Linked DNA regions of Cellulophaga sp. L1A9. The protein of the gene in region 1 binds, or shares a complex with, the protein of each later gene. Links are inferred from orthologs where the notes say so. Each region holds a gene or a part of one and is shown on either strand. Other genes may lie near its edges.

Region 1 (10,719 bases):
ATAGGAGGTATGTTTTTCTGCTTATAAATCTTTTATGGTGCTGGTAATGCATTGTTATGGTTGTGAAATTAATGCAATATAGAAAAAGCCTATCAAACCAAATTAAGAGACCATATTATTTTAGGTTAATTTCCGTAATGAAGAAATAAAATAGTTCTGTTCTCGTTGTGGTATAGTCCTTCGATTTTCAAAATTGAGCGTAACAAAATTATCATTTATACACTATTTTATGAGAGTTCTAAATTTTTATTTTACACGTTTATCAGCAATTTTGCTTGTTGTGTTGTTTAATTTTTCATGCAGTAGTGATGGGGAAAATGTAATGGATGAACCTGTAGCCCAAGAAGAAATAGGTGCAGATGGGGATACAGCTAATGAGGATGATACTGTTGATGATGCTGGAACTATTTTTTTGACCGATAATCTTATCGTTGATGCCAGCAAGGCTTTTGTAAATTACACACTTCCAGCGGCCGACTATGAGAAGTATATTAATGAAGAAGGAGATGTTCGTGACATCACCAAAGAAATATATAATCATTTCAATGATGATTATGATCTAATTGTTATTCTTGCGGTAGAAACCGTAAAAGCAGAGGATACTGCTTATGGTATTAATACTCCTGCTAAAAATAGCATTCAAGGACTTGGTGGGAGTGTATTTGATGCTACTTCTAGTTTCGGATCTGGGGGTAGGCTAAACGGAGTAATTTTTATGCCTAGAACAGAATTTGTTCAATCTGGACCTTTTTTACATGAAATTGCTCATTTATGGGCGAACAAAGGTTTTATAGCGACAACGGTAAGTGGTCATTGGGGCTATGCGAGTACGGGTGGGCAGTTAGGAGGTTTTGATGCTCTTGAAGATTTAGGTGATAATACGTATAAAGGAACGGTTGCTGGAAGAACATCTTTTGGGACTTTTGCTAATGGAGGCAATAGTATTCCTTATAGTAATGTAGAATTATATCTAATGGGATTAATTCCTGAAAATGAATTAGCATCTATTCAAGTGGCTATAAATCCGGTTGCAGGTAATGGAGCGGGTGAATTTACAGCAGATGAGATAAAAACATATACAGCACAAGAATTAATAGCTGCAAATGGTAAAAGGGTGCCTTCTTATGAAGATGCTCAAAAGGAATTTACGGCATTAACGGTAATTATTAGCCCTGAAAACGCTATAGATGATACTAAAAAAGAGGAAGTTGTAACGTCTCTAGAAGACTTTTTTAAGCAAGGTATCCCTAGTTCAGAGAGTACGTATAACTTTTGGACGGCTACGGGAGAAAGAGCGCACTTTAGTAATATCATTGATGCAGCCTCTATAAAATAAATTTAAAGGTGCCTATAATAAAAAAACCTCATAGCTTTTGTAGCTATGAGGTTTTGTACTTATAAAGCGTTAAAAGAATTAATCTTCTTTTTTATCTTCTCTAGGTTTTCTGTCATCGCGTCCACGATTATCTCTACCTCTATTGTCACGTCCACCAGAACGTTTGTCATCTCTTGGTGGTCTCGCTACATACCCTTCTGGTTTTGGTAATAAAGCTTTACGTGATACTTTCTCTTTACGAGTTTTAGGATCTACACCGAAATACTTCACTTCAAAAACATCACCCATATTAACAACGTCAGAAACATTTTCTGTACGTTCCCAAGCTAGTTCAGATACATGTAATAAAACTTCGTTTCCTGGAGCTTCAGCATATTCTACTACAGCACCAAAATCTAACATTTTTATTACTTTCACTTCGTAAGATTTACCAAGTTCAGGCTTGAATAAAATAGAATCTATTTTTGCTAAAACAGCATCAATACCTTCTTGTCCTACACCTAAAATCTCAACAATACCTTCTTCTGTTACTGGATCTTCGTTAATAACGATAGTTGTTCCAGTTTCTTTCTGCATTTCCTGAATAACTTTTCCACCTGGGCCAATTAAAGCACCAATGAATTCATTAGGAATACGTCTAGTTACCATTTTTGGAGCGTGAGATTTAACATCTTCAGCTGGAGCAGAAATCGTATCAGTAATTTTACCTAAAATATGTAAACGACCATCACGCGCTTGTTTTAGTGCATTCACTAAAATCTCGTATGATAATCCTTTAATTTTAATATCCATTTGGCAAGCAGTAATTCCTTCAGAAGTACCAGTTACTTTAAAGTCCATATCTCCTAAGTGATCTTCATCTCCTAAAATATCAGACAATACAGCGTAACGATCACCATCAGAAATTAATCCCATAGCAATACCAGAAACAGGACGTTTCATTTTAACACCAGCATCCATTAAAGCCATTGTACCAGCACAAACAGTTGCCATAGAAGAAGAACCATTAGATTCTAATACTTCAGATACAACACGTACAGTATAAGGACAATCACTAGGAATCATTCCTTTTAATCCACGTTGTGCTAAGTTACCATGACCAACTTCTCTTCTAGAAGTTCCTCTTAGTGGTCTAGCTTCACCTGTACAAAAAGGAGGGAAGTTATAATGTAAATAGAAGTTTTCTTCACCTTCGTGAGATGGCATATCTATTTTGTTAGCATCTCTAGAAGTACCTAAAGTTACGGTTGCTAAAGCTTGAGTTTCCCCACGTGTGAAAATAGCAGAACCGTGTGTAGATGGTAAATAATCTATCTCACACCAGATTGGTCTAATTTCATCAGTCTTACGACCGTCTAAACGTAAACCTTCGCTTAATGTTAATTCACGAACAGCTTCTTTTTCAGCTTTACTATAGTAACCTCCTACAAGGTGACCAAATTCTGCCATTTCTTCTTCTGTAAAAGAGGCTTTTACTTCTTCTTTTACTTCAGCAAATGCAGCACTACGTTCTGCTTTAGAAGTTCCCTTCTTAGCAATAGCATAGCATTTATCGTAAGCTAAATCGTGTATTCTTTTTTCTAATTCTTCATTTGCTTCAGCAGTTGCGTACTCGCGAACCTCTTTTTTTCCAAAAGCTTCAGCTAAACGTAATTGTGCAGCAATTTGTACTTTAATAGCTTCGTGAGCAAATTTGATAGCATCAGCCATTTCTTCTTCAGAAATTTCATCCATCTCACCCTCAACCATCATTACGGAATCAGCAGAAGCACCAATCATCATCTCTAAATCAGATTCTGCTAATTGTGCTCTTGTTGGGTTAATTACAAATTCGCCATTAACACGACCAACTCTAGCTTCAGAGATAGCGCATTCAAATGGGAAATCTGATAATTGGATTGCAGCAGAAGCAGCCAAACCAGCCATAGCTTCAGGCATAACATTTTCGTCATGAGACATTAACTGTATCATTACTTGTGTTTCTGCATGGTAATCTTTTGGGAATAAAGGACGTAAAACACGGTCTACTAGACGCATTGTTAATACCTCTCCATCACTTGGTCTTGCTTCTCTTTTAAAGAAACCACCTGGGTAACGACCTGCAGCAGCAAATTTTTCTCTGTAATCTACAGTAAGTGGAAGAAAGTCCACATCGCTTTGTTTGTAATTAGAAACTACAGTACATAATAACATACAGTTTCCTGATTGAACAACAACAGAACCGTGTGCCTGTTTTGCTAATTTTCCGGTTTCGATAGAAATTTCTCTACCGTCCCCAAGGTCAATAACCTCTTTAAATACTTTTGGAATCATAAAATTGATTTGCAACTTGTTTTTACAAGTTAGTTAAACTTTGATCTTTTTGTCTTTTATATAAGACGGACAGTTGTTGTGCTGTTGTAGTGGTGTGACCAATGAAAAACTATATGCAAGCTTTTTGTCTGCTGCCTTAAATTGTTAGTTAAGGACTTTTTGTAAAGATACATCAAAAACTAATTTGTTGTATTAAAAAAGGGGGAAGCTAAGCTTTCCCCCTTCGAAAATTATTTTCTAATGCCTAATTCTTTAATTATTTCACGATATCTTACAATATCTTTCTTAATTAAATAATCTAATAAGCTTCTTCTTTTACCTACTAACATTACTAGAGAGCGTTCCGTGTTATAATCTTTACGGTTAGTTCTTAAGTGTTGACTTAAGTGCTCAATACGATGTGTAAACAATGCAATTTGCCCTTCAGCAGAACCAGTGTTTTTTTCTTCGCCACCGTGTTTTTTGAAAAGCTCAGCTTTTCCTTCTTTTGTTAAATACATTCCAATATTATTTTTAAATGATTTTTATGTATATGATTGATTTTTTCAATCAGCTTGCAAATATAGAATTATTTTACGACAATCTTATTCTAGAAAATAGAAAATTTAAATCATCATCGTAATCAACCTCCAAAGCTATTGGTGTATGTATGCGGATTTGAATATTTCTTTACGGATAAGGGGTGTTTTGAGTTGATTTTTAAAACCAGAAGGAAGTAAAGTACTAGAATAGATGAATATAGCGTTAAATATAAAAATAAGTTATGTTTATTGTAAAATTTGGAACGTATTCTCTTAAGATTAAATCTTATACAGCTAAAGAGGTTGGATTAAAAGATGCGCATGCTAACATGACATTCATTATTTTTCAAAAAATACTTCATTTTTGGTTTGTCCCGTTAATTCCAGTAGATAAATTTTGGATCATAAAAGATAGTCATACGGGCAAGCAAATTACAGAAACTACGTCAACGATGCGCGCTGCAATTGATTTAAAGTTAATCAAACAACGCACTCCGATTTGGAGTTATTTTGGATTGATATTGATTACGTTACCCTTCTTGGTGTTTTTTATGTTTGGTGTGTATCTAAGTGTAGATAAAATTATAGATGAAGTTCAAGGAGATATTGTGAAAAATAATCGTGTGGATTTAAAAAAGGAATTAGTGAAGAATCCTCAAATAAATGATTTGTATACGTTTAAAACTATTTACCTTGATAAAGTTACTGATGAAAATGGTTATTTTGTGAACTATAAACCGTCACATTTTTCTTCATCAAGTAAAATAGATTATAGCGTAAATTATATTTCAAGAGACTCCGTAGGTTTTGAGTTTTTGAAAGACAAAAAATATAGTACTTATACCTTTGGTCTTAAAGAAGTGTTTAGGCTTTCAAAGAAAGATTTAATCTTAGCAACAAAGGGTTATAGAGAATTAGAAGTTTATGAGTATCAAAAAAAACCTAATTCTAAGTCAAAAGAGGTTGTAGGTGTTTTTGAAATTAATAGAGCGCAGGAGTGATAAATTTAGTTTTACATCAAAGATGTTTTGCAAAATTGAGTACTGCTAATGTGCTAAAGTATGGCTACAAAAAAGCTTAAGACGTGTAGTGAGCGAGCATTTTTGCGTTATAAAAAGTAATCGCTATTTGTAATAAATCATTACAAATAGCGATATTTTTTTTAAGCAGATTTCAACTCTTCTTTGCGAACTGGGTTGTTTTGAATTAAATCGATATACAGATTAATTTTCTTTTTCAAATTTTTTCTGTGAACGATAAAGTCTAAAAAGCCATGTTCCATTACAAATTCGGCAGTTTGGAAACCTTCAGGCAATTCTTTTCCTGTAGCTTCTTTAACAACTCTTGGGCCTGCAAAACCAATTAAAGCACCTGGCTCAGAAATATTAATATCACCAAGCATTGCATAAGAAGCGGTAGTTCCACCAGTGGTAGGATCTGTACATAATGAAATGTAAGGTAAACCGGCTTCTGCTAACTGTGCTAGTTTAGCAGATGTTTTTGCTAATTGCATTAATGAAAGTGCTGCTTCCATCATACGTGCACCACCAGATTTTGAAATCATTACAAATGGTAATTTCTTTTTGATAGCATAATCAATACCACGTGCAATTTTTTCTCCAACAACGCTTCCCATAGATCCGCCAATAAAAGCGAAATCCATACAGCAAACGACAACATCTTTCCCGAAAGATTTACCGATACCGGTTCTAACAGCGTCATTTAGACCTGTTTTTGCTTGTGCTGCTTTTAAACGGTCTGCGTATTTTTTAGTATCCTCGAATTTTAAAGGGTCTTTAGACGTTAATTTGCTGTCAATTTCTTTAAACTTATTGTCGTCAAATAAAATTTCAAAATACTCTTTACTTCCTATTCTTACATGGTAATCATCTTCTGGGCTTACATAAAAGTTTTTAGCTAATTCATCAGCTTCAACTATTTTACCAGTGGGTGATTTGTACCATAACCCTTTTGGGGTATCTTTTTTTTGCTCCGTTGCAGTTTGTATTCCTTTTTCTTTTCTTTTAAACCAAGACGACATACATTGAATATTTAGTTAAACGGATATTATTTTGAGTTAGTTAAACTGTACACTATAGCGTGTTTTCGTTATTTAAATCAGCAAATGCTTTTTTCAAACGCGTAACAAATGTTTTTTCGCCTTCACGTAACCATACTCTTGGATCGTAAAATTTCTTGTTAGGCTCATCAGCACCATTAGGGTTTCCAATTTGTGCTTGCAAGTAGTCTTTTTTATCTTGGATGTAATCACGAATACCTTCTAAGAATGCATATTGTAAATCTGTATCAATATTCATTTTTATAACACCGTAACTAATTCCTTCTCTAATTTCTTCAACTGTAGATCCTGAACCACCATGAAAAACAAAATCAATATGGTTGTGCTCTACGTTATATTTTTTAGTGATGTATTCCTGAGAATTTTTTAAAATTTTCGGAGTTAATTTTACGTTCCCTGGCTTGTATACTCCATGGACATTACCAAATGCAGCAGCAATTGTAAATCTAGGACTTACTTTTGATAATTCTTCATAAGCATAAGCTACTTCTTCTGGTTGTGTATATAGTTTAGAATCATCTACATCAGAATTATCAACACCATCTTCTTCACCACCAGTAATCCCTAATTCAATCTCTAAAGTCATTTCCATTTTTGCCATTCTAGTAAGGTATTCTTTACAGATAGCAATATTTTCTTCAAGAGGCTCTTCAGATAAATCAATCATGTGAGAGCTGAAAAGAGATTTTCCAGTTTCTTTATAATGTTGTTCACTAGCATCTAAAAGACCGTCGATCCAAGGTAATAGTTTTTTAGCGCAATGATCCGTGTGTAAAATTACAACAGCACCATATGCCTCTGCTAATTGATGTATATGTTTAGCTCCTGCAATTGCACCTTGTATAGCTGCTTTTTGACCGTCGTTTGATAAGCCTTTTCCTGCATTAAATTGAGCACCACCGTTTGAAAATTGAATGATAACAGGTGCGTTTAAACTTGCTGCCGTTTCAAGAACTGCATTAATAGTATCTGAACCAATAACATTTACTGCTGGTAAAGCAAATCCTTTTTCTTTTGCGTAGTCGAAAATTTCTTGTACTTGGTCTCCAGTTGCAACGCCTGGTTTTATATTATGAGCCATAATTATTATTTTCTTGAATTAGTAATTGAAATATTGAATAACAAAAGTAATAAAATATTTAAGAGAGTGTCTCCTTTTTATCTTCAAACAGTGTGCTGAGGTTCTTATTCTCTCGCGATAACGTTTTAGTTGTTATACCTGTATTTTAAAATGGATAATTAATACCGATTTGTAACACAGAATTTGCGAAATTATAGTCTCTAAACCATCTTTTTGATAGTTCTTCAGCGGGATTGTATGTTTTAAAACCTAAATCTACTCTAAAAACAAAGTAAGTAAAATCATAACGGATACCAAAACCTGTCCCTAATGCAATGTCCTGCAAGGAGCTTATTCCGTTAAACGTGGCATCGGTATTTTCAACGTTATCATAAACGTTCCATATATTACCTGCATCTGCAAACAGACCTCCTTTTATATTTCCAGCGATAGGAAATCGGTATTCAAGGTTAAACGCTAATTTGAAATTCGCTTCATTAAAATCATTTAAATTATCCGTTTTTCCAGGTCCTAATGTATAAGGGCTCCAAGCGCGGTTGTCATAAGAACCACCAGCGAAATAACTACGGGAAAACGGAATGCTATTAGAGTTGCCGTAAGGAATAGCGATACCCATAAAGCTTCTAAAAGCTAAAACTTTAGATTCAGATAAATCCCAATGTTTAATATAGTCAAATTCTGTTTTTAAATATTGTGAGTAAGGAACACTAAATACAAGCTTGTTGCCATCTTCATCTTCGTTAAAAGGAATGCCGGTAGCTGCAAGGGATAGTAAATTACCAGCGCCTTCTATTTTAAATTTAAATTGATGAAAGCTATTGTCTGTTAAACTCGTTTGATTGTTTTTTGAAAACGTATAGTTGGTGGCAAATATTAAATTGTTTTGCGTTAAACGTTCGCGCCTTTCTTCAATACTACGTACCTCTTCGTAATCATCGCTTGATGAGGTTACTTCCTCGTCCAGTATTGCTTTTGTAAAACCAGTAGTTCCCTCAGGTATAGTAAGTCTAAAATCACCATCTTCACCTACAGGTTCATAATTTTGCGATAAATTGGTGTCTGTTTCATAGATATCTTGATCAGCAATAGTGTTTAATCTAGAAAAAGAGCTTTGATAAACATAGAAATACCGATCAATATTTACATTTTTCACATATTGAATGTTAAGAAGTTCAATGTTGTGTTTTAATTGTGTGTTAGGAGACCAACTATACCCCAAAACACTATTTAATGTTTGCTTGTCTAAACCAATATTCTGCTGAAAACTCGTTCCAATGGAGATTCTAGTTTTTGGAAGCATGTAATAAGGTATAATTTTTTTGGTATCGATAAACGGGAACCAGATACGTGGAAAATCTAATGCAATATCACCACCAAAATCTTGTACATTAAAAAACTGACGGTCTGATACATTAGGATCGCTTGATGCGCCAATATTTGCAGTGGCTGAAATGCTTAGATTTTCTGCTCCTTTAAATAGGTTTCTAATATTCAACGCTGGGGTGAAGGATATACCAAAGTCTTGAATGTTTGATCTGCTAACATCGGTATCAAAACTCAAGGAATACTTATCACGCGCGGTTAAATAAATGTTAGATGCTAATGATGCATTGCTGCTATCTGCTATGATTTCAATGTTAGGATACTTGAAGTTATTTAAGTTATTTATTTGCCTGTAAGTACGTAATCTATTAATATCTCTGTAGACGCTATCTTTTTCCATGAAAATTGCATCGGTAAGGGCTTTGGGTTTGTAGTTGAGTTTATCCTTATAATAAATGGTAAAGCCTTTAAAATTTACAGAGTCTAGTTCTTTAGGATTGTTTGCAAAGAGATGATCTGCAAAAATATTTACTTTACTAAATTTATAAACTTTGTATGCTGTTTTAGTAGAGTCCCCTCTTGTTTTTAAATTGTCAATATTTAAAGCAATAATCATTTCTTGATCGTCTTTTGCTGCTATGGTGTCTGTAATGATGTCATAACTAATAGAACTCTCTTGAAAATTATAAACCCCTTTATTTCTAAATAACTCTGTTAATCGTTCTCTTTCTTGTGTAAAGTTAGAAAGATCAAATTGAGTTTTGTTTTTTACAGCAGATGTTGTCTTATTAAGTTGGTATATAGAATCTATTGCAGGCGACGCGATGACGCTATACGTAGAGTCAATCATAAAGGGTTTACCTAATTGTAAGTCGTAAGTAATGGCCGCTTTTTTCTTTCTTTTAGTGCTGTCTATCGTAAAGTTTCCTGTGGCATTAAAATAGCCTCTATTGCCGTAATACGCTTTTATCCGTTTTAAAGATTTGGTGGTCTTTGCTGTATCTATAATAACAGGAGCTTCTCCTATTTTTTTAAACCACTCGCTATACCCTTTGACCATGAAAGATTCGCCAAGGCTGTCTAGTTGTTTTTGTGAAATAAGTTTGCGCCACCTTTCCTCGCGTTTGTCTTTTTTGTGAAGCCAAGCTTGGTAGGAAGAATCTGGATTTTGTTTTGCTAAATTGTACAGGTTTAAGCGCAAAGGGTATCCCGCCAAAGAACTGTTGGGTTTTTGAATAACAAGACTTTTTACATTCTCGTCTTTAATTTTATCACCATCTGCAAGTATTGTGTTATCTATGAGTAAAAGCTCATCGTCTTCTACTCTTTTTAACGCATTGCAAGACACGATGATTAAACCTAAAAATAATAAGACTATTTTTGTGCTGTTATTTTTCAAACTTAATTTAGATTCTAAGAAAATCAAAAATACGTTATTTGTATGGTTGGTAAAAGCCAAATAAAACTTATAAAAAGCCTTCAGCTTAAAAAAAATAGAATTCAACATCAATTGTTTGTAGTAGAAGGTTTAAAAACGATTCAAGAGCTTTTAAAATCTTCTTTTGAAGTTTATAAGGTGTTTAGTACAGATGCAGGTTTTGTTTCAGATAATGAAGAAATTTCAGAATTAATCTCGGCGGCTGATTTAAAGAAGATGAGCTCTTTGAATACCCCTAATGGGTATTTAGGAGTGTTTAAAATGTCAAAAGTAGGTGCCATTCAGCTGAATGATTGGATTGTCGCGGTAGATACTGTTCAAGATCCTGGGAATTTAGGAACTATAATACGGCTGTGTGATTGGTTTGGGATTAAAAATTTAGTGTGTAGTGCTACGACCGTAGATTGTTATAATCCGAAAGTGATACAAGCGACCATGGGTTCTATTACAAGAGTGAATGTTACCTATTTAAATTTAACCGATTTTTTGCAAACCTCAGAACTGCCCATCTATGGCGCTTTTATGGATGGTGAAAGGGTGTATGATTCAAAAATTTCTTCAAAAGGAATTCTTGTGATGGGGAATGAAGCTAACGGAATTTCGTCTGAGGTAGCAACTTTTATCACG
Region 2 (10,652 bases), 260 kb from region 1 along the record:
TATCAAAGATAAAGAAACCCTTCTTTATTCTTCACTATTTTTAGTTTCAGAAGAATCATCAATATAATCTTCAATGTCTCTTCTGTCTTTTTTAGTAGGTCTGCCGGTTCCTTTCTTTCTATAATAATCTTTAGAGAACTTTAGCAGTTCATTATTTTCAAATGCAGAAGCAGGTGTGGTGTCTTTCCTGTAAATATCAACCAGTTTAGCGGCAACTCTGTTTGGAGGAATATCTAGAACCGTCAATTCATAGTTGATCTGATTTTTACGCACAATAATTTTATCCATCGGTAAAACATCCTTTGATGGTTTCGCGGTAGCGCCATTGAGCTTTACATGTCCTTTTTTACAGGACTCTGTTCCAATATTTCTTGTTTTAAAATATCTAATACACCATAGGTATTTATCTATACGCATAAACAGTTATAATTCTTTCTTAATCTTTTCTACAAAAATAGGGGAAAATTGTATCTTGCGACACTTAAAATTAAATGGATGAATATCAAAAGCATATTTTATTTTTTAGCAATTACTTTACTTTTCATTTCTTGTAATAAAGATGATGACGATATTGTAGTTGTTCCTCCAACAGATCTTAGCGAGATAATAGTAGATGACGAAGCAGCGCTTCAAGCGTATTTTTCAAGTCATTTTTACAACTACGAAGATTTTGAAAGCCCAGCGGAAGATTTTGATTATCAAATTGTGTTTGATACCATTTCAGGAGATAATAGTGATAAGATTTCATTATTAAATAGTGACGGTTTTGGCTTTAAAACAATTAAAGTTAAATCTGAAAATGTTGGTATTACAGATGGCGATGAAGAAATAGATCACAAATTATATTACTTAGTAGCTAGAGAAGGTATAGGTGCTGCAACAACTTTTGCCGACTCAACCTATGTGAGGTACCAAGGCGAATTGTTGGACGGAACTATTTTTGATTCTTCAGCAGCTCCAATTTGGTTTAGTTTGCCTTCATTGGTAACAGGCTTTGCGCAAGGTATTACGGAATTTAAAGGTGGTGGGCCAGGTAGTATAAATGAAGATGGTACTGTAAATATTGAGGATTATGGTATTGGTGTTATTTTTATGCCTTCTGCTCTTGCATACTATTCAGCGACGCAAACAAATATTCCGGCATATTCTCCTATACTTTTTAAAATAGATTTATTTGCAGTCAATCAAGCAGATCATGATAATGACGGTATTCCTTCTTATTTAGAGGATGTAGACGGAGATGGTAGATTGAATAATGATAATACAGATGAAGAAGATGAAGCAGATGTATTTACATTTATCCCTAATTATTTAGATGCAGATGATGATGGTGATAATACGCCAACTAGTGAAGAGATAGATATTGTAAATGGGGAAGTAGTTTTTAGAGATACTGATAATGACGGTATTCCAGATCACTTAGATCCAGATACAAAATAAAATAAAATAGATTAAATTAAAAAACCTGAAAGCTACGTGTAGCTTTCAGGTTTTTTTATGCGTTCCTATTTCTTTTGGAGTCTTAGATTTTTAAAGATAAACTCAGAATTAATTGATCTGGTCTAGTATCTATTCTATCTACACTTAATAGGTTATTATTGTTAATAGCAGTTATTTCATTTTCAGAAAAACCGCGTTCGTAACGTAAATCAATACCCAACTTACCAAGATTAACCCCAGCTCCTATATTAAGACCTACAGTGAAATCATTCTTAACATCACCAAAGGTAATGCCATCATAATCTGTATCTAGTATGTACTGTAATGATGGACCTGCAAATACGGTCAAGGGGCCAATAACATTAAAACCGATTAATAGTGGAGCATCTAATTTAGACATGTCCAAACTATTATTCTCATAATCAGATTTTGTTTTGGTATAGACTAATTCTGGTCTAAAGTAAATTTGCTCTCCAAATTTCCCAAAAATACCCACATGGTATCCAACATTGCCATCTGGACTCTTGTATGCATCTTCTGCAGAATCAAAATAATCGCCATTGGCGCCATAGTTTAGCCCTGCTTTAATTCCAAAACCAGGCTCTGTTTGTGCCATTGCAATACCGCCTATTAAGGCCAATACTGCTGTTAAAATTGTTTTTCTCATGTTTTCTATAGTTTAAAAACAAGAATAGTATCAATAATAATACCAATTCAAGTTTGTTCTCATCACCTTCAACGATATGCAAGAGGCTTTATTGTTTTTGAAATTATAAGACCTTGTTAAATTTTTAAATGCTTAATTTTAGTAGATTCTGATTTTACGTTCAATAATTTCAACTTTATTTTTTTCTTAAGTAATATCCTTGTCGAGTTAACTATATTTGCGCTAATTTAATAGACGATTTGAAATTTACACTAAAGCATACCGATCCACATAGTAAAGCTAGAGCAGGAGAAATGATCACTGATCATGGAAAGATTGAAACGCCAATTTTTATGCCTGTAGGTACTGTTGCCTCTGTAAAAGGAGTGCATCAGAAAGAGCTTAAAGAAGAAATAAACCCAGATATCATCCTAGGGAATACCTATCATTTATACTTGCGTCCTAAAACTCAAATTTTAGAAAAAGCAGGTGGACTCCATAAGTTTATGGGCTGGGATAGAAATATTTTAACAGATAGTGGTGGGTATCAAGTGTATTCTTTATCTGCTAATAGAAAAATTAAAGAGGAAGGCGTAAAGTTTAAATCACATATTGATGGTTCGTACCATACCTTCACTCCAGAGAGTGTGATGGAGGTTCAGCGAATCATTGGAGCAGATATTATTATGGCATTTGACGAGTGTACGCCATATCCATGCGATTATAAATACGCACAACGTTCCATGCATATGACGCACCGTTGGTTAGAGCGTTGTATTAATCATTTAGAGAAAGTACCGTACAAGTATGATTACAGTCAATCTTTTTTTCCGATTGTACAAGGATCAACCTATAAAGATTTAAGACGTCAATCTGCAGAATATATTGCGGGAGTAGGAGCAGAAGGCAATGCAATTGGAGGTTTGTCAGTAGGAGAGCCGGCAGATGAAATGTATGCCATGACCGAAGTGGTTTGTGAAATACTTCCAGAAGATAAACCTAGATATTTAATGGGGGTAGGTACGCCTATAAATATTTTAGAAAATATAGCTTTAGGTATTGATATGTTCGATTGTGTAATGCCAACGCGTAATGCGAGAAATGGAATGTTATTTACAGCACACGGGACCATTAATATCAAGAATAAGAAATGGGAGGATGATTTTTCTCCGGTGGATGAAATGGCAATAACGTTTGTAGATACAGAATATTCAAAAGCATATTTACGTCATTTATTTGCGGCCAATGAATATTTAGGAAAACAAATAGCTACCATCCATAACTTAGGTTTTTATTTGTGGTTAACTCGTGAGGCAAGAAAACATATCTTAGCAGGCGATTTTACAGAATGGAAAAACAAAATGGTAAAACAAATGGATAAAAGATTGTAACCTTGACCATTTTAGATAGATACATATTAAAGCGTTATTTAGTAACATTTTCAGTAATGTTACTATTGTTTATCCCAATTGGGATAATGGTTCACTTATCTGAGCAGTATAATAAAATGCAAGATAATGACGCACCATTAGACGAAATATTAATGTACTTAGGTAATTTTTCTATTTATATAGGAAGTATGTTGTTGCCTATTTTTCTATTTCTTTCCGTTATTTTTTTCACTTCAAAATTAGCAAGTAATACAGAGATTGTAGCGATGCTAAGTTCCGGTATTTCCTATGGCCGTTTTCTAAGGCCTTATCTTATTGGTGCTGTGATTGTGGCTATATTCATGCTTTTAATGGGAATGTTTATTGTGCCAAATGCTAGTAAAGGCTTCAATGAATTTAAGTTCAAATACCTTAAAAAAGGAAAACAAGACCGAGTCACTGAAAATATCTTCAACCAACTAAATGCTAAGGATTTTATTTATGTAAGTAGGTTTGATCCCGCTAGAGATATAGGTTATAATTTTTCTATGGAGCATTTTAATAAGGATAATGTACTAGAATACAAACTGTCTGCAGCAAATATTAGGTGGATCCCTGCAGATTCTATTTACAGACTTACGTCGTATGTGAAGAGAACATTAAATGGAGATACTGAAATTTTAGAAACAAAGAGGAGATTAGATACCGTGTTTCCTTTTAAAATAAACGATTTAACACCGGTGTCTTACGTAGCGGAGACAAAAAATTTATTTGAATTAAATACGTTTATAGCTAATGAGAAGCGTAAGGGGGCATCTAATATCAATATCTATATATTGGTTAAATATAAGCGATGGGCTATGCCTATAACCGCATTTATATTAACGCTTATTGCTGTAGCAGTGTCTTCTCAAAAACGTAGAGGTGGTATGGGCGTAAATTTAGCTTTTGGTATTTTAGTAGCCTTTGTTTATATATTTTTCGATCGTGTCTTTGGGACTTTAGCGGAACAATCAGGTTTTTCACCCTTGTTAGCGGTAATTGTGCCCAATGTATTATTTGGTTTTCTAGCATTCTATTTATTGCAAAAAGCCAAAAGATAATTTAGTAAAATAATCCCCTTTCTATTACATTAGCGCAATGACAGATAGGCTTAAGAATTACCTTCATTTACATTTTATTATTTTTATCTGGGGGTTTACAGCAGTCCTAGGAAAGCTAATAACTATTGATGCTTTGCCTTTGGTGTGGTATAGAATGGGAATAGCAGTGCTACTCATTGCTGTATTTATTGCAGTAAATAAATTTTCTTTAAAAATTCCGATAAAACAGATTGCCATTATGGCTGCTGTTGGGGTTGTCATTGCTTTACACTGGTTAACATTCTTTAAATCGATAAAAGTATCCAACGTTTCTATCGCATTGGCTACCCTGTCTACTGGAGCGTTATTTACGGCAATCATAGAGCCGTTTATATATAAACGGAAGATGATCTGGTATGAGATCGTTTTTGGTGTGGTGGTAATGGTAGGGCTGTATATTATTTTTAATGTAGAAACACAGTATGTAGAGGGGATAGTTTTAGCATTAATATCAGCACTATTAGCCGCTATTTTTTCCATTGCAAATGGTAAATTAATTCAGGCACATAGGCCTAGTGTAATCTCTTTTTATGAGCTAACGGCAGGGGTGTTGTTTATTACCGTTTATTTAGCCATACGTGGCGATTTTGATGCTGGTTTTTTTCAAGTTTCTAAAAATGATTGGATCTATTTATTTATTCTTGCCTCTATCTGTACTGCCTACGCATTTATTGCTTCAGTACGGGTTATGAAGGTGTTAACGCCTTATACCGTAATGCTTACCGTAAATTTGGAGCCTGTGTACGGGATTTTTTTAGCGTTTATATTTTTAGGTGATAGTGAAAAAATGAATCCACTATTTTATTTCGGAGCACTACTGATTTTAAGCACAGTAGTAGCAAATGGATTAATAAAAAATAAAGGAAAATTAAAAAAACGGAATAGGAGTTAGGCATACCTATTTAATGTTTTATATTTGTCAACTATTATAATTTAAACAGGAATACTCATGGAATATTTAGATTTTGAACTTCCCATAAAGGAACTAGAAGAACAATTAGATAAGTGCATGATTATTGGTGAAGAGAGTGATGTAGATGTTACAGAAACCTGTAAACAAATAGAAAAGAAGCTTTTTGATACCCGTAAGGATATATATAAAAATCTAACTGCTTGGCAGCGTGTACAATTGTCAAGGCACCCAAATAGACCTTATACACTGGATTACATTAATGCCATCTGTGGAGAAACTTTTTTAGAGCTTCATGGAGATCGTAATGTTAAGGATGATAAGGCAATGATTGGGGGTCTAGGTAAAATTGGAGACCAAAGCTTTATGTTTATTGGACAGCAAAAGGGATACAATACTAAAACCCGTCAATACCGGAATTTTGGTATGGCAAACCCGGAAGGTTATCGCAAAGCTTTACGTTTAATGAAATCTGCAGAGAAATTTAATGTTCCTGTAGTATGTTTTATCGATACTCCTGGTGCATACCCCGGTATTGAGGCAGAAGAGCGTGGACAAGGAGAAGCCATTGCGCGTAATATTCTGGAAATGACACGCCTTAAAGTTCCAATTATCGTTGTGATTATTGGAGAAGGAGCCTCTGGTGGTGCTTTAGGCATTGGTGTAGGCGATAAGGTTTTAATGCTAGAGAATACATGGTACTCGGTAATTTCGCCAGAATCTTGTTCTTCTATTTTATGGAGAAGCTGGGAATATAAAGAAATTGCAGCCGAAGCATTGAAGCTTACCGCTACAGATATGAAAAAGTTAAAAATAATCGATGAAATTGTAAGAGAACCAGTAGGAGGTGCTCATAGTTACAGAGATAAAACTTTCGAAATTGTAAAAAACAAAATTTTAACAAATTTTGAAGAGCTTAAAAAGTTATCACCAAAAGATTTAGTAAATAAAAGGATGGACAAGTACGCCAATATGGGTGTATTTAATGGTTAATTCCTGATTTATCATACAATTATAAAATCTGAAGATATAATTCTTCAGATTTTTTTTGTTGTCAACACAAAAACGTAACTTATTAACATATAAATTGTTAATGAACTGTTGACATCCAAAATCCAATTTTAAAGTTAACCTAAGGTTAATTACATACTTTCGTAATTATGGAGAAACCGAGTCCGATAGTAGGTCACAAAGTAGACAAGTCTAATTTAATAAGCTTAGAGCGTGGGAAAATTCCGCCTCAAGCAATTGATTTAGAGGAGGTTGTGATAGGGGCAATGATGATTGATAAGAAAGGTATCGATGAGGTTATTGATATTCTTCACCCTGAAGTTTTTTATAAAGATGCGCACCGATTTATCTATGAAGCGATCTTTAAGTTGTTTGAAACCTCTGAACCAGTCGATTTATTAACCGTTTCTTCGCAATTAAAGAAGGATGGTAAATTAGAAGCTGCTGGCGGAGATTTTTACTTGATAAAATTGACTCAAAAAGTGGCTTCATCTGCACATATTGAGTTCCATGCACGTATTATTCTACAAAAATATATTCAGCGTAGTCTAATTAAAATTTCAAATGAAATTATTCAAGCTGCTTATGATGAAGCAACGGATGTATTTGATTTATTAGATACGGCAGAATCTAAATTATATGATGTTACCCAAGGGAATTTAAAACGTTCTGCAGAAACTGCTCAGAATTTGGTAATTCAAGCAAAAAAGAGAATTGAAGAAATTGCAAATAAAGAAGGCCTTAGTGGTGTGCCTTCAGGTTTTGATAAAGTAGATAAACTAACTTCTGGATGGCAGCCGAGTGATTTAATTATTATTGCAGCACGTCCTGGTATGGGTAAAACAGCTTTAACTTTGTCTATGGCAAGAAACATGGCTGTTAATTCTAATATTCCTGTAGCCTTCTTTTCTCTGGAGATGTCTTCCGTACAGTTAATTACGCGTTTAATTTCTTCTGAAACAGGTTTGTCTTCAGAAAAACTGCGTACAGGTAAATTAGAGAAGCACGAATGGGAGCAATTAAATGTAAAAGTAAAGACGCTTGAAAAAGCACCTTTGTTTATTGATGATACGCCCTCGCTTTCCATCTTCGATTTAAGGGCTAAAGCAAGACGTTTGGCATCCCAACATGGCATCCGAATGATCATGATAGATTATTTGCAATTAATGACCGCTGGGGGAAGCCAGAAAGGTGGTGGTAACCGTGAACAGGAGATCTCTACGATTTCTCGTAACTTAAAAGCATTAGCAAAAGAATTAAGTGTACCTGTAATTGCACTATCGCAGCTTTCTCGTGCGGTAGAAACAAGAGGGGGTACTAAAAGACCATTACTTTCTGACCTCAGGGAATCTGGTGCAATTGAACAAGATGCAGATATTGTATCTTTTATCTATAGACCAGAATACTATAAGATTGATGAATGGGATGATGACGAACGCTCACCAACTGCTGGTCAAGGAGAATTTATTGTAGCAAAACACAGGAATGGTGGTTTAGAGAATATTAGGTTAAAGTTTATTGGTAATCAAGGTAAATTTGATAATTTAGATGACTTTGATTCTCCTTTTGAGTTTCAATCTAAGATGAATGATGGAGAAGAAAATCCATTTGCCACTAAAAACCTTCCAAATGCAGATCAAGCTTTTGGAAGTTCTATGAATGAAACACCGCCAGATTTTGATGATAGTGATGTCCCTTTCTAAATTTAAAATTATTACATTTAAAAATAATATAAAGAGGATGCTTTTAATAGGCATTCTCTTTCTTTTTTCTACATCAATGTTTGCCTCTGCAATCCTAATTCCTATGGATGCAGAATCACAGAAAAATCATTTAAAAGCATACGGAATTACCTATTGGATTTTAGCGAAGCAACAAAAGGTACAATGGCTTTTGAATTATAGAGGAGGTTCTTTTTTATTGCCAGATGGTGAGGCTATCCGCAAAGAATGCCAGATTCGTGGTGTTTCTTTTGAGGTCATATCTGATAATGATGCGAATGCAATTCTAGAAGAAATTTCTAGTCCATCTAAAAATCAAGAAGCAGTCATTTTAGAGAAAGCACCAAAGATTGCCGTATACACTCCTAGTGGAACATTACCATGGGATGATGCAGTAACCATGGTATTAACATATGCTGAAATTCCGTACGAAACAGTATATGATGAAGAGGTTTTAGAAGATGGCTTAGTATTGTATGATTGGTTGCATCTGCATCATGAAGATTTTACAGGACAATATGGTAAATTTTATGCGGCGTACAAAGCTGCGCCATGGTATTTGCAAAGTAAAAAAGATGCAGAAGCATTGGCTTCAAAACTGGGGTATAGCAAGGTATCTGAAGAAAAAAGAGCCGTATCTTTAAAGATTAGAAAATATGTGATTGGAGGCGGATTCATGTTTGCGATGTGCTCGGCAACAGATAGTTTTGATATCGCTTTGTCTGCCTCAGAGGATGTAGATATTTGCGAGGCTATGTTTGATGGTGATCCGTCGGATGCAAATTATCAGTCTAAATTAAATTATGAAAAAACCTTTGCGTTTAAAGACTTTACTTTAGAACGTAATCCATTGGTCTATGAGTTTTCATCTATAGATATGACCACGAAGAGAAATATTAATAAAGAGAGTGATTATTTTTCTTTAATGGATTTTTCAGCAAAATGGGATCCTATACCTACAATGCTTTGTCAGAACCATACAAGTTTGGTGAAAGGATTTATGGGGCAAACTACTTCTTTTGAACGTTCAGAGGTGAAGCCAACTGTTCTTGTATTAGGAGAGAATAAAGTAAATGGCGAAGCCCGCTATATTCATGGAATTAAGGGAAAAGGATTTTTTACATTTTACGGAGGTCATGATCCAGAAGATTATCAGCACAGAGTAGGAGACCCTAAAACAGAATTAGAGTTACATCCTTCTTCTCCCGGTTACCGGCTAATCTTAAATAACGTGTTATTTCCTGCAGCTAAAAAGAAGAAACAAAAAACTTAAAAACACCACATAAGACATTGAAAAAGCGAATGGTACTGATACTTGGAATACTGATTATATTTACGATCGGTTTTTTTGTGTCAAGGAAAATTAACCTGAACTCTAATTTTGAAGTTGGACAAAAAATTGACGATTTAAATGGTGTAGTTGTTTACTATAATGGAGGTGTGGGTAATGTAGCTGGCCGTGAAGTAACCGAAGATGGGTATAATCTAGGTTTAAAATATCAATGTGTAGAATTTGTAAAAAGATACTATTATCAAGCATTAAATCATAAAATGCCGGATAGTTATGGCAATGCAAAAGATTTCTTCAGTAAAACCTTAGAGGATGGTGGCTTAAATATTAATCGTAACCTTAATCAATTTACAAACCCAAGCAGTTCTAAGCCTAAAGTAAATGATTTAGTAGTGTATTCTGGAACCTTATTTAACAAATACGGGCATGTAGCTATTATTTCAAAAGTAACAGAACACGAGATTGAAATTATCCAACAGAATCCAGGCCCTTTTGGACAATCCAGAGAAACGTATGACCTTCTTCATGAAGAAGATAAATGGGGTATTGATAATGATCGTATACTCGGGTGGTTACGAAAATAAATGCTATTTTAATTCTATGTTATCATTTTATAGTAGCGCATTTAATATAAAAAACCGCTATCAAAACTATTGTTCTGTTAGCGGTTTTTTTTGTTAGTGGCATCTATTATATAGCTCAACTAATGTTTAAATTCATGGAGATAAACTTAACTTAGAACGTCCCAATAAGGTGACTTCCTTCAGCATTAACTAATTCAGCACCTTTAGTTACCTCACCAGTTGCTGTATCTATAACATAAATATTTCCATTTTGACCTACTGGAGCTTGAGTTATGTAAATATCCGTACCATCAACAACAAAACCTTGGTATTGAAATAAGTAGAAATCGGCGTCATAAGGAATGGCATCAATTTTTGTGGCCATTTTTGTATTTAAATCAGCAAGAGCAAAAAATCCTTGGGCACCAGCAACACCTTCTTGAGATGCGTCATGACGGTAAGCAATAACGGCTTTTCCATTGGCAGCAGGTTTCCAGGCAAGAATGTAGGCACCTTCGATACCTAAGGCATCATCCAAATTAAATACATAAGAATCGT
Region 3 (10,772 bases), 1.0 Mb from region 1 along the record:
TAGTTATTAATTTTGCGATCATAGAATCGTAATTTGAGGGTATAGTATACCCGCTATATACGTGCGTATCTAAACGAATACCGTGACCTCCAGGAGTATGTAATGTTGTTATTTTTCCTGGTGAAGGGCGAAAATCATGGTAGGGATCTTCTGCATTAATTCTACATTCAATTGAATGTAACTTTGGCAAATAGTTCTTACCTGAGATTGGCACACCTGCAGCTACAAGAATTTGCTCACGAATAAGATCGTAATCTATTACCTGCTCTGTAATTGGATGTTCTACCTGAATACGTGTATTCATCTCCATAAAATAGAAGTTACGGTGTTTATCTACCAAAAATTCTATAGTACCTGCGCCTTCATATTTTATATATTCTGCTGCTTTTACCGCCGCTGCTCCCATTTCTTCTCGCAACTTATCTGTCATAAAAGGAGAAGGTGTTTCTTCGGTAAGTTTTTGATGGCGTCTTTGGATAGAGCAATCTCTTTCGGATAAATGACATGCTTTACCGTATTGATCACCCACAATTTGAATTTCAATATGACGTGGTTCTTCAATAAGTTTCTCCATGTACATACCACCATTACCAAATGCAGCTTTAGCTTCTTGAACAGCACTATTGTAAAGATCTTCTAATTTATCTTCACTCCAAACAGCACGCATTCCTTTTCCACCACCACCAGCGGTTGCTTTAATCATAACGGGATATCCCATTTTTTTAGCAATCTTCTTGGCATCTGCAACATCTTTTAATAAGCCATCAGAACCAGGTACACAAGGTACTCCAGCTTCTTTCATTGTTAGTTTTGCAGTAGCTTTATCACCCATTTTATCTATTTGATCCCCAGAGGCACCAATAAATTTAATATCGTGTTCTGCACAAATTCTTGAAAATTTAGAATTTTCAGACAAAAACCCATATCCTGGATGAATAGCATCAGCATTTGTAATTTCTGCTGCCGCTATAATATTAGGTATTTTTAAATATGACTCACTACTAGGTGCTGGGCCAATACATACTGCTTCATCTGCAAAACGTACATGCAGACTTTCTTCATCTGCTTTAGAATAGACTGCAACAGTTTTGATCCCCATTTCACGACAAGTCCTGATAATGCGCAGTGCAATCTCTCCTCTATTTGCAATTAATATTTTTTTAAACATCTTTTGAAATTTTATATGTTGAATCCTAAATTTTAAATGGATTTTAAATGGTTGAAGACAACCATTTAAAATTTAAGTATCTAAAATTTCTTATGATGGATCTACCAAAAATAATGGTTGATCAAATTCCACTGGTGAAGAATCGTCTACTAATACTTTAACGATTTTACCTGAAACCTCAGATTCAATATCATTGAATAATTTCATTGCTTCAATAACACAAAGTACATCTCCTTTGTTTATTGTACTCCCTACTTCAACAAAAACAGGTTTTTCTGGTGATGCTTTTCTATAGAATGTACCAATAATTGGAGACTTGATGGTAATATATTTATCATCATCATTAACCTCTGCTTTGGCTGCAATTTCTACTGAAGTAGCATCTTCCTTAGCAGGTGCGGCTGGCATCATTTGATTTTGTGCCATTGGTATTTGTTGAACATATGTAGTTGGTTCTAAACCAGCTGCCCCAGTGCGGATCGTTATTTTGATGTCTTCCATCTCTAATTTAACCTCGCTAGCACCAGATTTGGCTACAAATTTAATCAAGCTTTGAATTTCTTTAATATCCATCGAATTCTAGTTTAATATAATAGTTGATATTGTTATTTTGAGTTATATGCCCATTTTAAATATATAGATCCCCAAGTGAATCCTCCTCCGAAAGCAGCAAAAACTAAGTTGTCCCCTTTTTTTAATTGCTTTTCGTAATCGTATAATAAAAGCGGTAAAGTTGCCGATGTCGTATTGCCATACTTTTGAATATTCATCATCACTCTATCATGATCCAAGCCCATTCTATTGGCTGTGGCATCAATAATACGCTTATTGGCTTGATGTGGTACCAACCAAGAAACATCATCATGTGTTAATGAATTACGTTCCATGATTTCAGCTGCTGCGTCTGCCATTTTAGACACGGCAAATTTAAATACTGTTTTCCCGTCTTGAAAAATATAGTGTTGTTTATTCTTTACAGACTCTTCAGTGGCCGGCATTATAGACCCACCACCATTCATACTTAAATATTCTCTTCCATTACCATCAGAGCGCAAATACTCATCTTGCATTCCTAAACCTTCTTCATTGGGCTCAAAAAGTGCAGCACCTGCTCCATCTCCAAAAATAATACACGTAGTTCTGTCTTCATAATCAATAATAGACGACATTTTATCTGCCCCTATTAAAAGTACTTTCTTATACTTTCCAGATTCTATAAAACCTGCAGCCGTAGACATTCCAAACAAGAAACTTGAACATGCCGCTAGCAAATCAAATGCAAACGCATTAGTAGCACCTATTTCTGAGGCTACAAATGCAGCTGTTGACGCCACTAAAGTATCCGGTGTTGCCGTACCCACTAGTACTAGATCTATTTCACTAGGGTCTATACCCCTCTTTTTTATTAAATCTTCCGCAGCTTTAATAGCCATATATGACGTACCAACTCCTTCTTTTTTAAGTACTCTTCTTTCTTTAATACCTGTTCTAGTAGTGATCCATTCATCATTAGTATCTACTAGTTCTTCCAACATTTTATTCGTCATTACGAACTCAGGGACATAGCCCCCTACCGCCGTGATGGCCGCTGATAGTTTAGTCATTTAGAAACGTTTTTGTGCTTAAATCTTTAAAAAAGCAACAAATTTGGTGAAAAATAGTCAATTTTTGCGACTTTTTATCTTAAAAACTCTTGTTTTTAAAAATTTGAATTGCTGTCATAAAAAAACTCCCAACTTTTACAAGTGGGAGTCCATATACTTTCATCAGAAGTTAATTAAGCAACTGCTTCTTCTGTATTATCAATTAAAACTTGGCCTCTGTAATATAATTTACCTTCATGCCAGTGTGCTCTGTGGTACAAATGCATTTCTCCAGTTGTTGGATCTTTTGCAAGAGTAGGGGCAACAGCCTTATAATGTGTTCTTCTTTTATCTCTTCTTGTTCTGGAAATCTTCCGTTTTGGATGCGCCATTTTTAAAACTTATTTATCCGTTAATAACTTTTTTAATGAATCCCAACGAGGATCCGTTTCTTTATTTTTATTTTCTTTTACTTCCTTTGGATGTAATTTTTCTAGCTTTTCTAATGTTGCTGACTTTAAAGTGCCATCCTCAACTCCAGGATGTACTTTTTTAAGCGGCACAGCTAAAACGATCATTTCATAAACATATTGTGAAATATCTACCTGAAAATCCCCGTGTGGGAGAATCAGAATTTCATCATTGTCATCATTAAACTCTTCACCAAACTTAACTAGCAGCTCTAAATCAGCTTCTATAGGTTGGTCATAAGGCTCATTGGTAACATCACAATAAACGTTTACTGTACCCGTCGCAGCTATCTCTAACTCTAACATCGTACTAGATCTATTTAATATCACTTCTAATTGAATAGCAGCGTTATTAAACTCATCATATTCAAAAGATTCAAAGAACGTATTCTCTATTTCAAAATTAAATTCGTGTCTTCCCTGCTTCAATCCTGAAAAAGGAATCACAAACTCTTTATGCTTCTTCATGTTTGACACTTATTATTAGTGCTCCTGCCACGTAAAGGCGGGTGCAAAGATACTATTATTTTACTAAAACCCAACTTTTTAGCTTATTTTGTAAAATAGCGTTTAGAGGCTGTATTTACTACTATAATCAGCTAAAAATTATTTCTCGCCCAACTTATTTATCTAAATTCTCGTTTTAATCTTGACTTTTTAAGTGGATTTGCCGTTAGCTCGCTATATTCTTTTCTATTTCTAAAAATTTCTATCGCCTTAAAAACAGCTTCCTCAAAAGAGCTATGATCTGCCTTTCCTTTTCCTGCAATTTCATATGCAGTTCCATGATCTGGAGAAGTACGCACTTTATTTAAGCCCGCAGTATAATTTACTCCTTTTCCAAACGATATCGTTTTAAACGGAATTAAACCTTGATCGTGGTATGCTGCTAAAATAGCATCAAATTTCTTGTAACCATCAGAACCAAAAAAGCTATCTGCTGCATAAGGGCCAAAAACCAAATGACCGGCCTCTGAAAGCTCGTGTATTGCTGGCTTTAAGGTATCATCATCTTCTTTCCCTATAATGCCATTATCTCCACTATGCGGGTTAATCCCCAATATTGCAATTTTTGGCTTAGAGATACCAAAATCCATTTTCAAAGAATTTTCTATGGTAGCTACTTTACTTTTAATTAATTCTGGCGTAATAGCCGTCGCAACATCTTTTACCGCAATATGATCTGTAAGCAACCCTACTTTTAAATCGTCTGTGATCATGAACATTAAACTTTCTCCTTCCAACTCTTGTGCAAGAAAATCTGTATGTCCTGGAAAATTAAAATCATCAGCCTGTATATTGCTTTTATTTATTGGAGCCGTTACCAAAACATCTATTGCTCCTTCTTTCAATGCTTGCACTGCAGCTTTCAATGATTTGATAGCAAAATCTCCAGCCTCTTTAGTGGCCTCTCCAAATTTAATATTCGGAATTTCGCGCCATACATTAACGACATTGATTTTACCATCTAAGGCCTTAGACGCCTCTTGCACCCCATGATAGTTAATCTCTATATTTAGTTCAGATTTTTGATATGATATTGTTTTATTTGATGCAAAAATCACAGGAGTGCAGAAATCTAACATTCGAGTATCTTCAAAAGTTTTCAATACGACCTCACAACCTATTCCATTTAAATCGCCAATAGAAACCCCTACTTTAATTTTTTGTCTTTCCTCCATGATATCTTATGGGTTTATAGTAATTTTACACCACAAAACTAGTTAATTAAAACGACACATGTTTACAGGAATAATTGAAACTTTAGGAGAAGTAAAGACTTTACAGAAAGAAGACACTAATTTACACATTACTGTGAAGTCTACAATTACTCCAGATCTTAAAATTGACCAAAGTGTATCTCATAATGGTGTTTGTTTAACCGTTGTAGCTGTAAAAGGCGATTCTTACACCGTAACAGCTATTGATGAAACCTTACAAAAAACAAATTTAGACCAATTAAATGTTGGGGATAAGGTAAATTTAGAACGTGCTATGATTCTAGGATCCCGTTTAGATGGCCATATTGTTCAAGGACACGTAGACCAAATTGGAACCTGTATAAACGTGGAAGAAAAAGACGGAAGCTGGTTATTTACTTTTGAGTATGATGCTACCTTAAATAACCCTACGATAGAAAAAGGCTCCATCACTATTGACGGAACCAGTTTAACTGTCGTAAATTCAGGCAACAACACCTTTAGCGTTGCTATTATCCCTTACACCTACGAGCATACTCGTTTTAAAACCTATAAAAAAGGAACTATTGTTAACCTTGAATTTGATGTCATTGGAAAATATGTAGCTAAATTAATGGCTAATAGGATTTAATTTTTAGCGACACCATTCTTGTATTCCGCAACAATACCCTCTGCTTTATCCTTGTCTTTCTCTAATACAGATAAGGATATTGTAGATTCTGTGCCCCCGACAAAACCGGCAATCACGCCAGAATTCTGTTCGTTTTTTTCAATAAACGGAATGTTTGCTTCTTCAAATAGGCCTTTTAAAAGAATAACTGCTACTTGAGTACCACTATATATTTTAGTGTATTTTTCACTATCGATCATAATATTTCTTGTTTAAATTAAAACTACAATAATCTTATGGATAGCCACTAAACTTTAATAAAAATTTGTCTTTTATAAAGTACAAAAGCTAATAATAAATAGCAACTCATTACGGTAATAGCATAAAGTAATGACGAAAGCTGCATGGGTAAAAAATCATGAACATACAAGGTATTGAAGAGCCAAGAATGTATTGAAACACGATCCTCACCTACCTTAATTAAACCAAATAACTTACCAATAAAACTAGATAAGAAAAAAACGGTAATAGCATTTGCCCCTGCATATTTGAAAATAGTTCCAAATTGCACTTTTTTCACATCTGTACTATAATAAATTAAGGCTAAAATTAAATTGGCCCAACCAGCGGTTACCAATACAAAACTACTAGACCACAACGCTTTATTTATTGGAAAAATAAAATGCCATGCATGTCCCACAATCAGCAACATCACTCCTAAACCCAATATTATTGTCGTTTTGTTTTGTTGCTTTGAAAGTAAAATTTTTCCTGTAAAAACACCTAGAAGACAACTGGCAATTGCAGGTATGGTACTCAACAAGCCTTCCGGATCATAGTCATCTTTCCACATGTGGCTCCCTAAAACATTTAAATCGATATAATTTGTCAGGTTATTTGGAGCCCTATCAAAGGTAGAAGCTATTCCGTTTACAGGAATAAAACCCATAGCCACCCAATACCCAACAAGTATAAACACGGTAACTCCTATCAATTGTTTCCAATTAAGATTTAGAAATAAAATAGAGGTAACAAAAAACACAAGCCCAATTCTTTGCAACACACCCGGAAAACGAATTTCAGAAAAATCTTTTACAAATGGAAAACTTAAGGTAAAAGCCCCTAAGAACAAGCCTAACCCTATTAATTTAAGACTCCTACTTATAATTTTTTTATAGGTGCTCGCCGTAACTTTTTTAGTGCTGTACGCAAACACAATAGAGGTACCGACAATAAATAAGAAAAAAGGAAATACCAAATCTGTTGGACTATAGCCATGCCAATCGGCATGTAGAAAAGGAGCATATACTGCGGCCCAAGTACCTGGGTTATTTACTAAAATCATCAAAACAATCGTCATCCCCCTAAAGATATCTACCGCAATAATTCTTTCTTTCATCTATTCTAAGGTTTAGCTGGTCCAGCTTTAAAGTTAATTATTTTACGATACTTTTGCACCCCATTCAGCCACACAGTACATGTATTTAATCCTTTTATCAAATATTTCGCAATCTTCTTGGATATTGGCATTTTTAGCCGCAATAATTTTAGGAATTTCAAAGTCGGGAATTAAAGGTATTGCTATTATTATTGTCACTTTAATGGCTATTGCGTTTGGGGCTAAAGAATCTACAGGTCTTATTGTGCCATTACTTATCGCTGGTGATATTTTTGCCGTAATTTATTATAATAGACACACGCAATGGAGGTATATCTTACGTTTTTTACCGTGGATGATTTCTGGTGTACTCATTGGTGTTCTTATAGGAAAAGATTTAGACGAAGAGACGTTTAAATTTGGAATGGCCTTTATAATACTTGGGAGTGTTGTAATGATGTATTGGTGGGATCGCAGAAAAAGTAAATCTGTACCAACACACTGGGCATTCGCAGGATCTATAGGTATCATGGCTGGGATCACTACAATGATTGGAAATTTAGCAGGTGCTTTTTCTAATATTTTCTTCTTAGCTATGCGATTGCCTAAAAATGAATTTATTGGTACTGCTGCTTGGCTGTTCTTTATTGTCAATGTATTTAAACTGCCGTTTCACATCTTTGTATGGGAAACAATTACACCAGAAACATTGTGGATTAATCTAAGATTGGTTCCCGGTATTTTATTGGGCCTTTTAATAGGGGTACGTTTGGTTAAAATAATTAAAGATGAATTTTATCGAAAAATGATTCTTATTTTAACTGCTTTGGGTGCTTTGCTGATTTTAATTCGATAATCCCTACGGTCGTACTACACCTAAAGCCCTAACTTAGGCTAGGAAAAAAAATACTTTGACTTTTAAAAATGAAAAAAGGGCATTTGAAATTGCTTTCAAAATACCCTTTTAGGGGAACATAACAAACACTTTACTATTCAACCATTTGTAATTGGGTTTGTTATCGTTCTTGCACTTTTATAACATGGTTAGTGTTTGTGCTTACTCGCTAAATTATTATCGCCGTTATTTAAAACTGACGTTTCTTTTTTTACTTCTTCTTTACTTGTTTCTAGTACTGGCGCTGCTAATACCCATGTGGTTACACATAGCAATCCCATCACTATTGATATTGTTAATTGTTTCATTTATAGGTTGTTCTTTTTTTTTAAAAAATGTGCTTAACTTCTTTTTAATTGAGAATAAATTCAACACCAAAAAGAGTGAATACAGAAAACAAATTGTGCTCGACACAAACAGAAAAAATACTAAATATGAAGAATTCATATGTTATAATTTATTTATGGTTACTAAGCTAATCATATGTTCTCTAGATCTTTAAACTCTTTCAAGCTTCAAATCTTATGTAAAAATAGGGCACTAATACCATCTCGAAGAATTGTAAATGGGCAAATTCAATTCTTCGTTAATAAGCATGATTAAATCGTTAAAATACATTTTAACAATATTTTTCCTACACAATATATTAATAATTGTGTAAAGTAGATAATTTTTTTAATTGGATTTAAGAATGGAATACGAACGTATTGCCATATTAACTTAGGGCTATTTAAGATATTTAGCCATTGTTTTTAAAAGATCGTCGTGCTCAAAAGGCTTAGATAAAACAGCATTCATTCCCGCCTTTTTAAAAGCTTTTAAGTCATCTTCATAAGAATATGCAGTGATGCCTATAATCGGTATTTTTTTTATGTTCTTAAAAGGGAAATCTCGGATTACTCTAGCGACTTGATCTCCACTAACATTAGGTAAATTAATATCCATTAATAATAAATCGTAATCTTCATTAATCAATTTCTCCATAATCATAGCCCCATCACTTACCAGGTCTATATAAAAGAAATTTGTATCTAAAAGTAATTTAAACAAAACAGTTTGAACGTTAATATCATCTTCTGCTAAAAGAATTCTATATTTTTTATCTGTTTTAAATATGGCTTTTTTCTCCTTCTTTTTACGAGGTGTAATAATGCTCGTCCTACCATTATTGGGCAATGGTTGTTTTAAGGTTAAATCAAAATAAAAAGTAGAGCCGTCTTCGACATTAGAAACTACTTTGATTTCTGAATCCATTAACTTTAGCAATCCTTTTACGATAGATAAGCCCAATCCAGTACCTTTAGACACTTCTGAACTTTGGTTTCCATCTAGCTGAGAAAAACTCTCGAAAATAGTTGTTTGATTTTCTATTGAAATACCCGCCCCAGTATCTACCACCTCAAAACGCAAGTTTAATCTATTTGCTCTTTTTTGATTTAATTGGATGTCTAGTGTAATTTTTCCACTTTGAGTATACTTAAAAGCATTATCCAATAAATTAGTAAGTACTTGAAACAAACGTAAACGGTCTCCTTCAACTAAGTCTGCAATTTTCTTATCTACCTTAACTTCAAAATCAATATTGCTGTCACTTGCCTTCGTTTTATACGTGAATCGTAATAAATCAAAGAGCTGTGATAAACTAAAGATATTTTCTCGTAGCTTAAGCCTTCCAGAAGAAATCATACTAATACTCAAAATATCATCTAAAAGAAATTTTAGATTGGAATTAGACTGCTGTAAGAACGCCAACATATCTTGCTGTTGATTGCTAAGTTCTGTATCTGATAATATCTTGGTGATTGAAATTATACTGGTCAGTGGATTACGCAACTCATGACTAAAATTACGAATAAATGAGTTTTTAAAATTTTCTCTTACTTCTAATTCGGCATTTTTTATAGCCACAAGCTCACCATTTATAATGGATTCATTACGGGTTTGCGCAATAGCCTGGTATTCTGTATAATGACTTGTATAGTCTGATATAATGACTAAATAACCTTCTTTCTTTTTAGCAAACCTAATATCTGCAACATAATCCTTATCCTCAAAATTTATATGCACACAATTAAATAAGACCTCCTTATCTAAAGTATCTTTTATAGAATCGAAAGTATAGAAAAATGCGTGTACCTCAAATATTGAAGTTTTTACTTCTAAATTTAAAAAGGCTTGATCTGACTGTAGAATAGTACCCTCTTCATCTATTAAAACAAATTGAACATTTTTTGTCGCATATTCTTTGTGGTACTGATCTAGCATTCTAATGTAATAATTTAGCTAAATGTAGGAACAAATCATTTACCGCATTACCTGTTTTGGCACTCGTTAAAAAATTTGTTTCTATATTATTTTTCTTAAATAATTTTTCTAAATCTTCTTTCAATACTAAATCTACTTTATTACCCACCACCAAAAGTGGTGTCTTTGATATTTTAGTTCTTACAGAATCTAAATCGGAATTTAAAGCCTGAAAGGTAGAAGGTCTGGTCACATCAAATACAAATACAACGCCATGCGTTCCTAATAAATACGCATCTCTTATAGTTGTTAGATCATCTGTTCCTTCTAAATCCCAAAGTATAAGTGATACTTTTTCTTCTGGAGTAATGGTTACTACCTTTTTTGTGATATGAACGCCAATAGATACCTTATAGTTGTCTGAAAAACTATCTTCTACAAAACGCCTAATTAATGAGGTTTTACCCACCCCAAAATGTCCTAAGACTACAATTTTTTTAGATACTTGCATTTTCAAATTTTACGAGTAGCTCTTTTTCAAGTGTTTCTCTGTCCATTATTTTTTTATCTGATTCCTTTTCTGAAGCGAAAAGTGAATCTAAATTTTTCCCCATAAAATCATCGTAAAAATCGAAAATAAGGTCTTGAACCTTATCCTTTGAACTCATAGAATAATTGCCTGAAATTACTACCGCTACGTAATACGAGACAAAACTCTGTAAGT

Evidence for each region.
Region 2: the proteins of accD (region 1) and GQR94_RS13170 are in contact, whole or in part, in a solved structure (PDB 8UXZ), measured with the Escherichia coli proteins. The link is inferred for Cellulophaga sp. L1A9 from one-to-one orthologs.
Region 3: the proteins of accD (region 1) and accB are in contact, whole or in part, in a solved structure (PDB 8UXZ), measured with the Escherichia coli proteins. The link is inferred for Cellulophaga sp. L1A9 from one-to-one orthologs.

Annotation. Positions count from the first base shown.
Region 1 is NZ_CP047027.1:2,762,088-2,772,806, forward strand. Bases 4,273-7,099 are described here. They hold accD (acetyl-CoA carboxylase, carboxyltransferase subunit beta), read right to left. Parts: upstream 6,212-7,099; coding sequence 5,333-6,211; downstream 4,273-5,332. Other genes in these bases: GQR94_RS12030 (hypothetical protein), read left to right, coding at 4,413-5,171; fbaA (class II fructose-bisphosphate aldolase), read right to left, coding at 6,264-7,099. Outside these bases: GQR94_RS12010 (tetratricopeptide repeat protein), read right to left, coding at 1-52; GQR94_RS12015 (hypothetical protein), read left to right, coding at 230-1,336; GQR94_RS12020 (polyribonucleotide nucleotidyltransferase), read right to left, coding at 1,415-3,649; rpsO (30S ribosomal protein S15), read right to left, coding at 3,880-4,149; more of fbaA, read right to left, coding at 7,100-7,331; GQR94_RS12045 (BamA/TamA family outer membrane protein), read right to left, coding at 7,477-10,161; GQR94_RS12050 (RNA methyltransferase), read left to right, coding at 10,096-10,719.
Region 2 is NZ_CP047027.1:3,018,459-3,029,110, forward strand. What follows is about bases 4,765-7,524. They hold GQR94_RS13170 (acetyl-CoA carboxylase carboxyltransferase subunit alpha), read left to right. Parts: upstream 4,765-5,547; coding sequence 5,548-6,501; downstream 6,502-7,524. Other genes in these bases: GQR94_RS13165 (DMT family transporter), read left to right, coding at 4,765-5,490; dnaB (replicative DNA helicase), read left to right, coding at 6,669-7,524. Also shown: GQR94_RS13140 (RNA-binding S4 domain-containing protein), read right to left, coding at 25-417; GQR94_RS13145 (FKBP-type peptidyl-prolyl cis-trans isomerase), read left to right, coding at 496-1,440; GQR94_RS13150 (outer membrane beta-barrel protein), read right to left, coding at 1,523-2,107; tRNA guanosine(34) transglycosylase Tgt, read left to right, coding at 2,347-3,477; GQR94_RS13160 (LptF/LptG family permease), read left to right, coding at 3,480-4,559; more of GQR94_RS13165, read left to right, coding at 4,597-4,764; more of dnaB, read left to right, coding at 7,525-8,222; GQR94_RS13180 (asparagine synthetase B), read left to right, coding at 8,326-9,513; GQR94_RS13185 (CHAP domain-containing protein), read left to right, coding at 9,591-10,115; GQR94_RS13190 (hypothetical protein), read right to left, coding at 10,267-10,652. UniProt on the Escherichia coli protein: Component of the acetyl coenzyme A carboxylase (ACC) complex. First, biotin carboxylase catalyzes the carboxylation of biotin on its carrier protein (BCCP) and then the CO(2) group is transferred by the carboxyltransferase to acetyl-CoA to form malonyl-CoA.
Region 3 is NZ_CP047027.1:1,717,806-1,728,577, forward strand. Bases 1-2,880 are described here. They hold accB (acetyl-CoA carboxylase biotin carboxyl carrier protein), read right to left. Parts: upstream 1,742-2,880; coding sequence 1,259-1,741; downstream 1-1,258. Other genes in these bases: accC (acetyl-CoA carboxylase biotin carboxylase subunit), read right to left, coding at 1-1,168; GQR94_RS07355 (beta-ketoacyl-ACP synthase III), read right to left, coding at 1,774-2,772. Outside these bases: rpmF (50S ribosomal protein L32), read right to left, coding at 2,946-3,143; GQR94_RS07365 (DUF177 domain-containing protein), read right to left, coding at 3,153-3,689; 4-hydroxythreonine-4-phosphate dehydrogenase PdxA, read right to left, coding at 3,848-4,903; GQR94_RS07375 (riboflavin synthase), read left to right, coding at 4,962-5,552; GQR94_RS07380 (putative signal transducing protein), read right to left, coding at 5,549-5,791; GQR94_RS07385 (acyltransferase family protein), read right to left, coding at 5,839-6,930; GQR94_RS07390 (sulfite exporter TauE/SafE family protein), read left to right, coding at 7,010-7,765; GQR94_RS07395 (hypothetical protein), read right to left, coding at 7,954-8,112; GQR94_RS07400 (ATP-binding protein), read right to left, coding at 8,531-10,069; GQR94_RS07405 (Rab family GTPase), read right to left, coding at 10,071-10,559; GQR94_RS07410 (cell envelope biogenesis protein OmpA), read right to left, coding at 10,546-10,772. UniProt on the Escherichia coli protein: This protein is a component of the acetyl coenzyme A carboxylase complex; first, biotin carboxylase catalyzes the carboxylation of the carrier protein and then the transcarboxylase transfers the carboxyl group to form malonyl-CoA.